DNA from 4 places in the Anaerostipes sp. CAG:276 genome. Region 1 is predicted to be linked to each of the others. Evidence: predicted binding sites of a transcription regulator. Region 1 holds the regulator's gene; each other region holds the start of a gene.
The links. The regulator Rex, encoded in region 1, represses fermentation and respiration genes when NADH is low (regulators of the CRP and FNR family bind a similar motif). The targets are predictions, from matches to a motif close to ATTGTTAANTANTTAACAAT.
Positions count from the first base shown of each region.

Region 2: the regulator Rex is predicted to act here: its motif matches at 1,641-1,660, upstream of QVP35_RS04785 (4Fe-4S dicluster domain-containing protein).
Region 3: the regulator Rex is predicted to act here: its motif matches at 1,183-1,202, upstream of QVP35_RS10715 (enoyl-CoA hydratase-related protein).
Region 4: the regulator Rex is predicted to act here: its motif matches at 1,443-1,462, upstream of rsxC (electron transport complex subunit RsxC).

Region 1 is NZ_FR889177.1:30,189-33,348, forward strand. It holds gene QVP35_RS02745 (bifunctional ADP-dependent NAD(P)H-hydrate dehydratase/NAD(P)H-hydrate epimerase) at 1-549, opposite strand, end outside; gene acpS (holo-ACP synthase) at 546-908, opposite strand; gene QVP35_RS02755 (redox-sensing transcriptional repressor Rex) at 925-1,584, opposite strand; gene QVP35_RS02760 (ABC-F family ATP-binding cassette domain-containing protein) at 1,737-3,160, shown strand, end outside.
Region 2 is NZ_FR889180.1:20,720-23,879, reverse strand. It holds gene QVP35_RS04795 (pyruvate carboxylase) at 1-816, shown strand, start outside; gene QVP35_RS04790 (ClpP family protease) at 897-1,547, shown strand; gene QVP35_RS04785 (4Fe-4S dicluster domain-containing protein) at 1,677-3,160, shown strand, end outside.
Region 3 is NZ_FR889197.1:23,796-26,955, forward strand. It holds gene QVP35_RS10710 (acyl-CoA dehydrogenase family protein) at 1-1,024, opposite strand, end outside; gene QVP35_RS10715 (enoyl-CoA hydratase-related protein) at 1,333-2,109, shown strand; gene QVP35_RS10720 (acyl CoA:acetate/3-ketoacid CoA transferase) at 2,131-3,160, shown strand, end outside.
Region 4 is NZ_FR889172.1:10,197-13,356, reverse strand. It holds gene QVP35_RS01165 (DUF896 domain-containing protein) at 1-131, shown strand, start outside; gene QVP35_RS01160 (glutamate-5-semialdehyde dehydrogenase) at 155-1,396, shown strand; gene rsxC (electron transport complex subunit RsxC) at 1,654-2,970, shown strand; partial or broken gene QVP35_RS01150 (RnfABCDGE type electron transport complex subunit D) at 2,984-3,160, shown strand, end outside.

The sequences.
Region 1 (3,160 bases):
TGCCTTGGGACCGCCGAAGGTCACCGTAGCGTCTGATTTTACGGCGCATCCAAGGACTTTTCCCGTATCCCCGCTGATTCCGGAGGAAATATCGACTGACATGACTTTAGCTCCGCTTCCATTAATCCTTTCCACAGCAGTACGGTATGTCCCCGATACCTCTCTGGAAAGGCCTACGCCAAACAGTCCTTCCAAAATCCAGTCATAATCCTTATAATCTATCTCTTCTTTTTGCTCATATCCAAGCCGTGCAAGGATATCGTACTGCGTCTTTAAGTCTGCGGATGCCTGAGACAGATCCCCTACGACTGTAAAATCCACTGAATACCCTTCTTCCAGAAGGATTCTGGCCGCAGCCAGCGCATCTCCCCCGTTATTTCCGCATCCTGCCACAGAAAGAATCCTGTTATTTTTTCTGACTGTTTCCATGAGCCTTCGGGCAATTTTTTCGCTGGCCCTCTCCATCAGCACCAGGCCAGGAATCCCTATCTTCTGTATGGTCTCCTTATCAACATCCTGCATTTCCTGATTTTTTAAAACATATTTCATAGACACTCTCCTATGACAAAAGCCTGTGCCAGCCCCCCTGTGTTCGTAACCGACACATGAAATTTCGTAATCTTCCTATCTGATGCCATTTTTTCGGCTCTGCCTGTGAGTTTCACATAAGGTGCTCCTTTTGAATTCCGAAACACTCCGATCTCATAGGGCTCCAATCCGAAGAAGCCGGTTCCAAATACCTTGGAAACGGCTTCTTTAACTGCAAAATTACCAGCAAGAGTCGTACTGTTTAAACCTGCGCATGCCAGTTCCTCTTCTGAAAAAATCCGGCTCAGGCGGTTCTTTCTCTCCACCATCTTCTGTACCCGCCCGATTTCTATCAGGTCAGTTCCTATACCGACAATCATGGCGTTCCTCCCGTCTTTACTCCGCGCCTTCGCTGTCTTCCCTGCTGTGAATATTGTAAGTCAGCGTCATGAGGCTTTCTGCCAAATGGACATTCTCCACGGTCACACTGTCCGGCAGCGTGAGATCCACAGGGGCAAAGTTCCAAAATCCTTTGATGCCCCACGACACAAGATCTTTGGCAATCTTCGGCGCCTGGTCCTGCGGAAGCGTGAGGGCTGCAATCTTGATCTCATGATTCTTTATAAACTCTTCCATATCGTCAATATCGTGCACTTCCACTCCGTGCACCGTGATGCCGATCAGCTTCGGATTCACATCGAACAGCGCAATCACCTGAAAACCAATGCTGTTATTGTTAAAATCCTGATAATTAGCCAATGCCTGCCCCAGATTGCCGGCACCAACGATGATCATCTGATTGCTTTTGTCAAGTCCCAGAATCTTTCCGATCTCCACGTAAAGATTTTCTACATTGTAGCCGTATCCTTGCTGCCCGAAACCTCCAAAATTATTCAGGTCCTGCCGGATCTGGGATGCAGTTACTTTCATCCTCTCGCTCAGCTCTTTGGATGAGATCCTCGTAATATTTTTTGCTTTCAAAGCCCCCAAATAACGGTAATATCTAGGTAATCTCTTTATAACTGCCGGTGATATATTCTTATCCATTGATGACATTATTACCCTCCCACTTATTTTATTAACTACTCAAATTAAATAAATTATATAAGATTGTCTAATATCTGTCAAACTTTTCAGTGCGTTTTTTCAGAAATTATGTTATGCTTATAAAGAATTTTTACAGCTTAGAAATTTTGAAGGAGTGCACTATGGTTTTATCTTGTCAGAATATACATAAAACATTTGTCGACCAGGAAGTCCTGAAAGGAATTTCCTTTCATATCAATGAAAAGGACCGGCTTGCCGTCATCGGCTTAAACGGTGCCGGAAAGTCCACCCTGCTCAAGATCATCATGGATCAGATGACACCCGATGACGGGGAGATCCACAAAAAGAAGGACGCCGATATCGGCTATCTCGCACAGCATCAGGACCATACTTCTTCCCGCACCATTTATGAAGAGCTTTTGACCATAAAACAGGATGTGATCGAACTGGACAAAAAACTCCGCTCTCTGGAGCATATGATGAAGCATTTAAGCGGCACAGAGCTCGAAGAAAAGATGGAGGAATACACCAGGGCCACTCATTTATTTGAACAGAAAAACGGTTTTGCTTATAAAAGTGAGATCACAGGAATCTTAAAAGGACTCGGGTTTCAAGAGGAAGATTTTCAAAAAAAAATCGAGACTCTGTCCGGAGGACAAAAGACAAGGGTCGCTCTCGGAAAACTCCTGCTGATGAAGCCAGAGATCCTTCTCCTGGATGAGCCTACCAACCATTTGGATGTAGATTCGATCCAGTGGCTGGAAACCTATTTAAGCCACTATGAGGGCGCTGTCATCCTGGTCTCCCATGACCGGTATTTCCTGGACAAGATCGTCAACAAAGTCATGGAGATTGAGTCGGGTCACGCGATGCTCTTTGACGGCAACTACACTTCTTTTATTAAAAAAAGGGATCAGGTAAAGGCAATCCGCTTGAAGGAGTACGAAAACCAGCAGCAGGAGATCCGTCACCAGAAGGCGGTCATTGAAAAACTAAAACAATTTAACCGGGAAAAATCCATCCGCCGGGCCGAGAGCCGTGAAAAGATGCTGAACAAAATTGATGTGATCGAAAAGCCTGTGGAAGTCGACGGAAAAATGCGCTTTGCCATCGAACCGTCGGTGATCAGCGGAAACGATGTCTTAACGGTGGAACATCTGGAAAAAAGTTTCGGGCCGCATATGCTGTTTTCCGATATAAATTTTGAAATATTTCGCGGTGAGCGCGTGGCATTGATCGGCGCCAACGGAACCGGCAAGACTACGATGTTAAAAATCATCTGCAAACAAATTGCCAAAAACAAAGGACTGATTAAGCTCGGTTCCCAAGTTTCCATCGGATATTACGATCAGGCACAGGACAACCTGCATCCGGATAAGACAATCTTCGAGGAGATATCTGATTCCTTTCCGGAACTGACCAACACAAAAATCAGAAATACACTGGCTGCTTTCCTTTTTAAAGGAGAAGATGTCTTTAAACTTGTTTCTTCCTTAAGCGGCGGTGAAAAGGGACGGGTATCTCTTGCGAAACTTATGCTTTCCCATGCCAATTTTCTGATTCTTGATGAGCCTACCAACCACCT
Region 2 (3,160 bases), on a different contig from region 1:
GCCATCTTTATGTTTAAAAACGGTCTGACCAAAGAAAATATTCTGACAGAGGGCAGAGGATTATCTTATCCTGATTCCGTAGTCGAATATTTTGAAGGAATGATCGGACAGCCGGAAGGCGGATTCCCGAAAGAACTTCAGGCTATCGTGCTGAAAGGCAAAGAGCCGATCACCGTCCGTCCGGGAAGCCTGATTCCTCCGGAAGATTTCGATCAGATCAAGAAAGGGCTCAAAGAGTTCTTTTATATTGATACAATGGAAGACGAAAAGACGCTTCACCGCAAAGCCATCAGCTATGCGATGTATCCGAAAGTATATGAGGATTACTGCAGACATTTTGAGGCTTACAATGACGTCACAAGGCTGGAAAGCCATGTGTATTTCTACGGGCTGAGAAAGGGTGAGGAGACGACACTGACCATCGGAGAAGGAAAAGATTTGATCATCAAGTTTGTGGATATGTCAGAACCCGATGAGAACGGATACCGTCTGCTGGAATTCGAGGTCAACGGTTCCATGCGTGAAGTGAAGATCTTAGACCGCAACCTGGAAGTCAAGGCCGACCACAGGATCAAAGCGGATAAGAGCAATCCGGGACATTTAGGCTCAACAATTCCTGGAACCGTCGGAAAAGTCCTCGTAAAAGAGGGAGATCCGGTAACTGTGAATATGCCGCTTCTTACCGTGGAAGCAATGAAGATGGAAACCACCGTCGTATCCAAAGTTAACGGAAAGGTGGATAAGATCTACGTTAATGAAGGCGAACAGGTCAATCAGGAAGATCTGCTTGTATCTTTTGAAATCGAAGAAGAATAATCTTACTCATAATGACAGACAATAAAAGGGAGAAGCACTGCGCTTCTTCCTTTTTATTAAATCAAAGTGAGGATTTCGATATGAATGAAGATCAAAGAAATGAGATAAGAGATACCGGAGAACTGGACCTGGGCGGGATTCATGTCATGACGGTCATAGGAGAGATCGAGGGGCATCAGCTGTCCCCGCAGAACTCCAAGACAACCAAATATGAGCATATGATCCCTGCGCTTGCCAAAGCAGAGTACTCTGACGATATCAAGGGGATACTGATTCTGCTCAATACGGTTGGAGGGGATGTGGAATGTGGGCTTGCCCTTGCGGAAATGATTGCTTCCCTGAGTAAACCAACGGTAACGCTTGTATTGGGAGGGAGCCATTCCATCGGAGTGCCTCTTGCAGTCTCTTCTGACTATTCATTTATTGTTAAAAGTGCAACAATGATGATCCATCCGGTGCGCTCCAGCGGAACCTTCATCGGTGTGCTTCAAAGCTACCGTAATATTGAGAAGATTCAGGACCGTATTACCAGATTCATCAGCGATCACTCTGACATTGCGGAGGATAAGGTGGAAGAACTGATGCTGCACATCGGAGAACAGGTGAAAGACGCAGGAACCGTACTTGAGGGAGAACAGGCGGTGGAACTGGGCCTGATCAATGAAATCGGGGGCATGAGCGAGGCCTTTGCAAAGCTTAAGGAACTCATACAAAATACCTCGGAAAACTGAGAAAAAACCGGGGGTTCCGGTGTACAGAATAAAGTACAAAAAAAGCAAAAAAATCCTTTAATTTCGGGTAAAAGTAGTGTAGAATGATAATAGATTGTTTTTATTTTAACGAACATTAAAGGAGGAGCTATGAGAGGAATTGAGACCCCGGTCCGAGAGATCAGAAAAAAGGTATTTACAGAGATTGCTAAATTTGCCTATGAACAAAGAGACCTTGAAGAAATCGAGGATCTGCCGTACGAATTAGTGAAAGGTGAGCTGCCGACATACCGCGACAGTATTTATCGTGAAAGGGCAGTGGTAGGAGAGAGAATCCGTCTTGCCATGGGGATGTCTTTAAGACCTGCTGATAAGCCTGCAAGAATAACAAAAGGAATCAAACAGAGCAACATTGCTGAAAAATACTACGAGCCGCCGCTTCTGCAGGTGATCCCGGCAGCATGCAACGCCTGCAAGGACAGAGCATTCATTGTAGGAGGAGAGTGTCAGGGATGTATGGCACATCCATGTATGGAAGTATGTCCGAAAAATGCAATCAGTTTTGTGGACGGATATTCCTACATTGATCAGGAAAAGTGCATTAAGTGCGGACAGTGCCAGAAAGTATGCCCATACAGTGCGATCCATGAGAGAAAAAGGCCGTGTGAAGTAGCCTGTGGCGTGGGAGCGATCGAGACTGATTATGCAGGACGTGCTACCATTAATCCTGACAAATGTGTATCCTGCGGCATGTGCATGGTCAACTGTCCGTTTGGAGCCATTGCAGACAAGTCACAGATCTACCAGCTGATCAAAGCCATGAATGAAGGCAACGAAGTCATCGCCATCCTGGCCCCTGCTTTTGTTGGACAGTTTGGGCCGAAGGCAACCCCTGCCAAGGTGAAGGCCGCACTGCTGGAGATCGGATTTGCCGACGTATGGGAAGTGGCAGTGGGAGCGGATGCAGGTGCCCTGGAAGAAGCGGATCACTATGCACATGGAGTTGCTACAGGAGAGGTGCCGTTCCTTTTGACCTCCTGCTGTCCGTCCTGGTCTATGCTCGGGAAAAAGTACTTCCCTGAACTGATCGACCAGATTTCAAATTCACTGACCCCGATGGTGGCGACAGCCAGAGCCGCAAGACAGACCAACAAGAACGCAAAAATCGTATTCGTCGGTCCTTGTGTGGCTAAAAAACTGGAAGCTTCCAGAAAGTCTGTCAGAAGTGAAGTGGATTTTGTCATTACATTTGAAGAATTGGACGGCATGTTTACCGCCAAGGATATTGATTTCAGTACTTACGACAAGGAAGTCGAGATGAACGATGCGTTCGGTGCAGGACGCGGATATGCAGTCGCAAGCGGTGTTGCCGCGGCTATTGAAGCATGCGTAAAAGAATACCATCCGGGAGTGGATGTGAAGATTGACCATGTGGAAGGACTCGCAGAATGCAAGAAGATGCTTCTTCAGGCAAAAGCCGGCAAGAAGAACGGGTACCTGATCGAAGGAATGGGATGTCCGGGAGGATGCGTTGCCGGAGCCGGAACCAATATCCCGGTAGTCAAAGCGGGTGTACAGGTTAAGAAGTTCGTGAATGAAGCAGAGCAGTTCATTCCGCCTGAGACAGCAAAATA
Region 3 (3,160 bases), on a different contig from region 1:
TTCCGCCCAGCATCTGCACCGCCTCTGTTGTCACATGCATTGCCGCCTCTGTACAGAGGTATTTTGCCTTTGCGGCCGGAATAGAATATCGTCTTCCTTCCTGTTTGTCGGCAGCAGCCTTATAAAGCATGAGTTTTGCGGCATCAATTTCCATTTCAAGTTCCGCCATCTTAAATGCAAGATACTGGTTCCTGTATAATGGTTTGCCGAACTGCTCTCTCGTCTTTAAGTATTCTTTTGCAATCTCAAATGCACCTTCTGCAATTCCAAGTCCCTGTGCGGCAACACCGATACGGCCTCCGTCCAGAGTCTTCATAGCCAGTTTAAATCCGTCTCCGGAAGGAACGATCATATTTTCTGCCGGCACCCGTACATTTTCCAGGATCATCTCTGAAACCTGTGCGGAACGGATTCCCATCTTGTCTTCCACTTTGCCCACTGAAAATCCGGGAGTTCCTTTCTTCACCACGAAACAGGACAGTCCCTTGGCTTTTTTCTCAGGTTCCGTCAGGGCATATACTGCCGTATAATCGGCTAAAGGTCCATTCGTATTGAAACACTTCATACCGTTTAATATGTACTCATCCCCGTCTTTTTCAGCAACGGTTACACATCCGCCCGCATCAGATCCCGCATTTGGTTCCGTGAGTCCGAAAGATCCGAAGTGCTGTCCGGACAATACCGGCGCCAGAAATTCATTCTTTTTCTCGACCGGAGCGTCAGAGTTCATGATGCTTCCTCCATATAAAGAAGTGGATACAGAATAAGAAATACCCACAGAAGCATCTACTTTAGAGATCTCCTCCACTGCCAATACATAAGACAGGTAATCGGCTCCCTGGCCTCCGACTTCTTTCGGATAAGGAAGTCCGATCAGTCCCAGTTCTCCCATCTTCTTATAGAGATCTACCGGAAATTCACTGTTGGCATCTCTCTCGAGCACTCCCGGCTGTAACTCTGTCTGAGCAAAGTTTCTTGCTGTCTCCTGAATGGCTGCCTGCTGTTCCGTTAATTCAAAATTCATAAATAATCACTCCTTTCACCAAACTTAACATAAATTTACCATTTTGTTTCCTTATATTTGCATACTAATATTTTGTAAGCTAAATATATCACCTCTTGTGCATATTGTCAATAAACTTTTATAATCTTTTATAGAATTATACAATTTAAATAAAATATATTGATAAACCATTGACAAACACGCAAATATAGTCCATATTAGAAGCATAAATAATATTTTGTATCCTAAATATTTGCACGCCAATATGTTAATTTTCTAACAAGAGCTGATTAAGTGTAATGTATATGTCATTTCAAGGAGGATTTAGAATGAACAATTTATTAATGGAAGTAGAAAACGAGATCGCAGTAGTTACAATCAACAGACCAAAATCTTTAAATGCCTTAAACAGTGAGACATTAGCAGAATTAGACCAGTGCTTTTCCGAGATCTCCCGCCGCAAGGACATCAGAGTCGTTATCCTTACAGGATCAGGAGAAAAATCATTTGTAGCCGGAGCCGATATTTCTGAAATGGTCAATGCCACTCCTGCGGAAGGAAGACAGATGGGTCTGCTGGCAAAGGAAGCATTCCTTAAATTAGAGACAATGCCTCAGGTAACGATCGCCGCTGTCAACGGATATGCTCTCGGAGGCGGATGTGAGATCTCCATGGCCTGTGATATCCGTGTAGCCGCAGAAAATGCAAGATTCGCACAGCCGGAAACAGGACTCGGAATCCTCCCGGGATTCGGAGGAACACAGCGTCTCTCCCGCTTAGTCGGAAAAGGACGTGCAAAAGAACTTATCTTTACCTGTGACCAGATCGACGCCGAAGAAGCTTACAGGATCGGACTTGCAAACAAGGTAGTTCCTCAGGCAGAACTGATTGATTACTGCAAAAAGATGGCAGCTAAGATCATGTCCAAAGGAAGCTATGCAATCTCTCTTGCAAAAGAAGCGATCAACACAGGCATGGACACCGATTTAAGCAGCGGACTTACATTAGAAGCAGATTTATTCGGACTCGCATTTTCTACGGAAGATAAAAAAGAAGGTATGACTGCATTTCTTGAAAAACGCAAAGCAGATTTAAAAGATTTCTAAAATAAATGAAGGAGAAAAACTATGGGAAAAGTTAAGATTATTACAGCAGATCAGGCCGCTGCCCTGGTAGAAGATAATACAACCGTCACTACCAGCGGATTTGTTGCCAGCGGAATGCCGGAAGCCCTTACAAAAGCTCTGGAAAAAAGATTTTTGGAAACCGGTTCTCCGAAAAACCTGACTTTATTTTACGCTGCTGCCCAGGGAAACCGTGACGGAAGCGGTGCGGATCATTTTGCCCACGAAGGAATGACCAAACGTGTCATCGGCGGACACTGGAACATGGTCCCGACGCTTGGACAGCTGGTCCTTGATAACAAAATTGAAGGATACAATCTGCCGCAGGGCACTCTGGCACAGCTCTACCGTGCCATCGCCGGTCACAAACCCGGCGTGATCACTCATGTGGGATTAAATACATTTGCCGACCCGCGCATTGAAGGCGGCAAATTAAATGACATTACGACCGAGGACATCGTAGATGTGGTAGAAATCTTAGGAGAAGATAAATTACTATATAAATCTTTTCCGCTGAACATCGGATTCATCCGGGGTACATATGCTGACGAGCACGGCAACGTGACACTTTCCCATGAATGCTGTACAACAGAAGTCACAACCATGGCTCAGGCAGTGAAGAACAGCGGCGGAAAAGTTGTGGTGCAGGTGGAAAAGGTCGTCGCAGACGGTACCTTAGATCCAAAATTAGTCAAGATCCCCGGAATCTATGTGGATGCAGTCGTGGAAGTGGAAAATATGCAAGACCACGAACAGTGTGTAGGATGTGACTATGACGGTGCAATGACCGGAGACTTCCGTATTCCTTTAAGCAGCCTTGAATATCCTCCTCTTTCCGCAAAAAAGATCATCGGCCGGAGAGCTGCCATGGAACTGACGGAAAATACCGTGGTCAACTTAGGAATCGGTATTCCTGAATATATCTCTATGGTTGCCAATGAGGAAGGCATCGGAGATTATATGACTCTGACCGTAGAGGCAGGGCCTGTCGGCGGCGTGCCTCAGGGAGGAGCCAAATTTGGAGGTTCCGTCA
Region 4 (3,160 bases), on a different contig from region 1:
AGGAGCAGAAGAAGCTTCGAGAAGAATATATACAGTCTGTCCGGGCAAATCTGCGCGGCCAGCTGAATCATATCAGCATAAAGAATGAGGACGGAAGCGTGACTCCGCTGAAGCCAAAGGGAAAGCATTGAGATAAAATAGCAGGGAGGTTGTTATGTTAGAACAATTAGGAAGACAGGCAAAAGAAGCGTCGGTCGTTCTGGCGCAGGTATCCATGAATGACAAAAACGAGCTGCTCAGGGAAGCGGCAGACCAGCTTGTGACAAATCAGAATTATATTCTTTCGGAGAATGTGAAAGACGTGAAAGCTGCCATGGAGCGCGGGATGTCAGAGGCACTGGTGGACCGGCTGACTTTGACGGTAGACAGGATCGAAGGCATGGCAGAAGGACTCAGACAGGTGGCGGATCTGGAAGATCCCATTGGGGCAGTCACTGAGATGAAGCCCAATAAAAGCGGACTGCTGATCGGAAAGAAAGTCGTTCCTCTGGGTGTTGTAGGAATCATCTATGAATCCCGGCCCAATGTTACTGCGGATGCGTTTGCTCTCTGCTTTAAAACAGGAAACGCCTGTCTGCTCCGCGGCGGAAGCGATGCCATTCACTCCAATCTCGCGATTGCGAAAGTTCTCCAGGAATCTTTAGACAAGAAAAAGATGCCGGTATTCAGCATCCAGCTCCTGGAAGATACCAGCCGTGAAACTGCCACAAAGATGATGCAGATGACGGAATATATTGATGTCCTTATTCCAAGAGGAGGAGCCGGACTGATCCGGAGCGTCGTGAAAAACAGCACAGTTCCCGTGATTGAGACGGGAACCGGAAACTGCCACACTTACATCGATCAGTATGCAGATCCGAAAATGGCTGTCGACATCGTGGTCAACGCAAAGACTCAAAGGCTCGGAACCTGCAATACATGTGAGTCTCTGGTCATACATAAAGATGTTGTACAGACCCATCTTCCGGCTATCGTAGAGGCTCTGCTCCAAAAGGGAGTGCAGGTCAGAGGAGACGAGAGAGTCATGGCAGTCAGTGACCGGGTGATGAAAGCGGCGGAAGAAGACTGGGGCACGGAATATCTGGATGCTGTTATCTCGATAAAGGTTGTGGACAGCTTTGATGAGGCGGTAGAACATATCAACCGCTACAACACAAAACATTCCGAGGCGATCGTCACAGATTCCTATTCTCATGCCCAGGAGTTTCTGGAGAAGATCGACGCGGCTGCGGTCTATGTGAATGCTTCCACGAGGTTCACAGACGGATTCGAGTTCGGCTTTGGTGCAGAGATCGGAATCAGCACTCAAAAGATTCACGCAAGGGGACCTATGGGACTCGATGCACTGACGACTACCAAATTTATTATTTATGGCAATGGACAGATCAGGCATTAGATAAAACTTCAAAGAGGGAGTTCTCAGAATCGGGGACTCCTTTTAGATTGACAATTAATTCACATATAGAACCCGGCATTGTTTCTTTTTCTGTGCAAAAAGTTGAATAAAGTGAAAGAATGAAAAGATTTTAGTGAGATGTATGTTATTTTGTGGGATTTCGTTTGTGAAAAAAATGTCGAAAGTTGATTTTGCATGCTAAACAATTTATCATTAAAGATATGGAAATTTAAGAAAAGAGAAAGGAAGGCTTAAAAATGGCATTGTTTACATTTAGCGGCGGAGTTCATCCGGATGACGGGAAAGAATACGCAAAAAATTCCCCGATCACCGAATATCTGCCGAAAGGAGATGTTGTTTTACCTGTCGGCCAGCACATCGGGGCACCTGCGAAACCGATCGTACAAAAAGGTGATCAGGTACTGGCGGGACAGAAGGTTGCAGAGGCAGGCGGTTTTGTGTCAGCCAATATTTACAGCTCTGTTTCGGGTACGGTGAAAGCGATTGAGCCGAGAGTGACTCCCGCCGGAGCGAAAGTAAATGCGATTGTAATAGAAAACGACGGAGAATTCAAAGAAGCGGAGTTTCAGGCAAAGCCGTATCAGGATATGACCAGAGACGAGGTTCTCGCTGCGATCAAAGACGCAGGAATCGTCGGACTCGGAGGAGCAGGTTTCCCTACTCATGTGAAGCTGGCTCCGAAAGATCCGGATGCCATCGAGTACATCATTGTCAATGGTGCGGAGTGTGAGCCTTACATAACCGGAGATTACAGGATCATGATGGAGACTCCGGAAGTCCTCGTGGAAGGGCTGAACATTGTTCTGGACTTATTCCCGAAAGCAAAAGGGATCATCGCAGTGGAAGATAATAAAAAAGATGCCATTGCAAAAGTCAGCGATTGTGTCAAAGGGGATGCAAGGATTTCGGTTGCGGAGCTGAAGACAAAATATCCGCAGGGAGCAGAGCGTTCCCTGATCTATGCGACAACGGGAAGAGCCATCAATTCCAGCATGCTTCCGGCAGATGCAGGATGTATTGTGGACAACGTGGCAACAATTGTTGCTGTGAAGGACGCAGTAAAAGAAGGGAAACCTTTATTTCAGCGTGTTGTGACAGTGACAGGAGACGCCATAGAAAGTCCGAAGAATCTTTTAGTGCGCACCGGAACGAATGTCAGCGAGCTGATCGAAGCAGCCGGCGGATTTAAGGGGCAGCCTGAAAAGGTGATTTCCGGAGGTCCGATGATGGGAATGGCTATGTTTACTACTGATGTTCCGGCAGTCAAAACATTTTCTTCTCTGCTGGCATTTACAAAGGACCCGGTGTCTGCCGTAGAGCCGAGCAACTGTATCAACTGCGGGCGATGTGTCAGCGTCTGTCCTCAGAAGTTAATGCCGGCGAGACTGTCCGTACTGGCAGATAACAATAACTTTGAAGCATTTGAAGCTCTCCATGGCGATGAGTGTGTGGAATGCGGATGCTGTTCTTTTATCTGTCCGGCGAAGAGAAACCTGGCACAGTCAATGAAGACAGGACGCAAACAGGTCTTGGCAAATCGTAGAAAGAAGTAAAGGAGAGGTACATATGAACGAAACATTATATCGTGTTTCAGCAAACCCGCACGTAAGGGACAAAAGCTCAACACAAAGCATTATGCTGGATGTAATCCTTGCATTACTCCCGGCCACAGTTTTTGGTATCTATATCTTCGGTGCATCTGCGGCTGTGACCATTGCGGTCTCCATTGTCACCTGTGTGGCT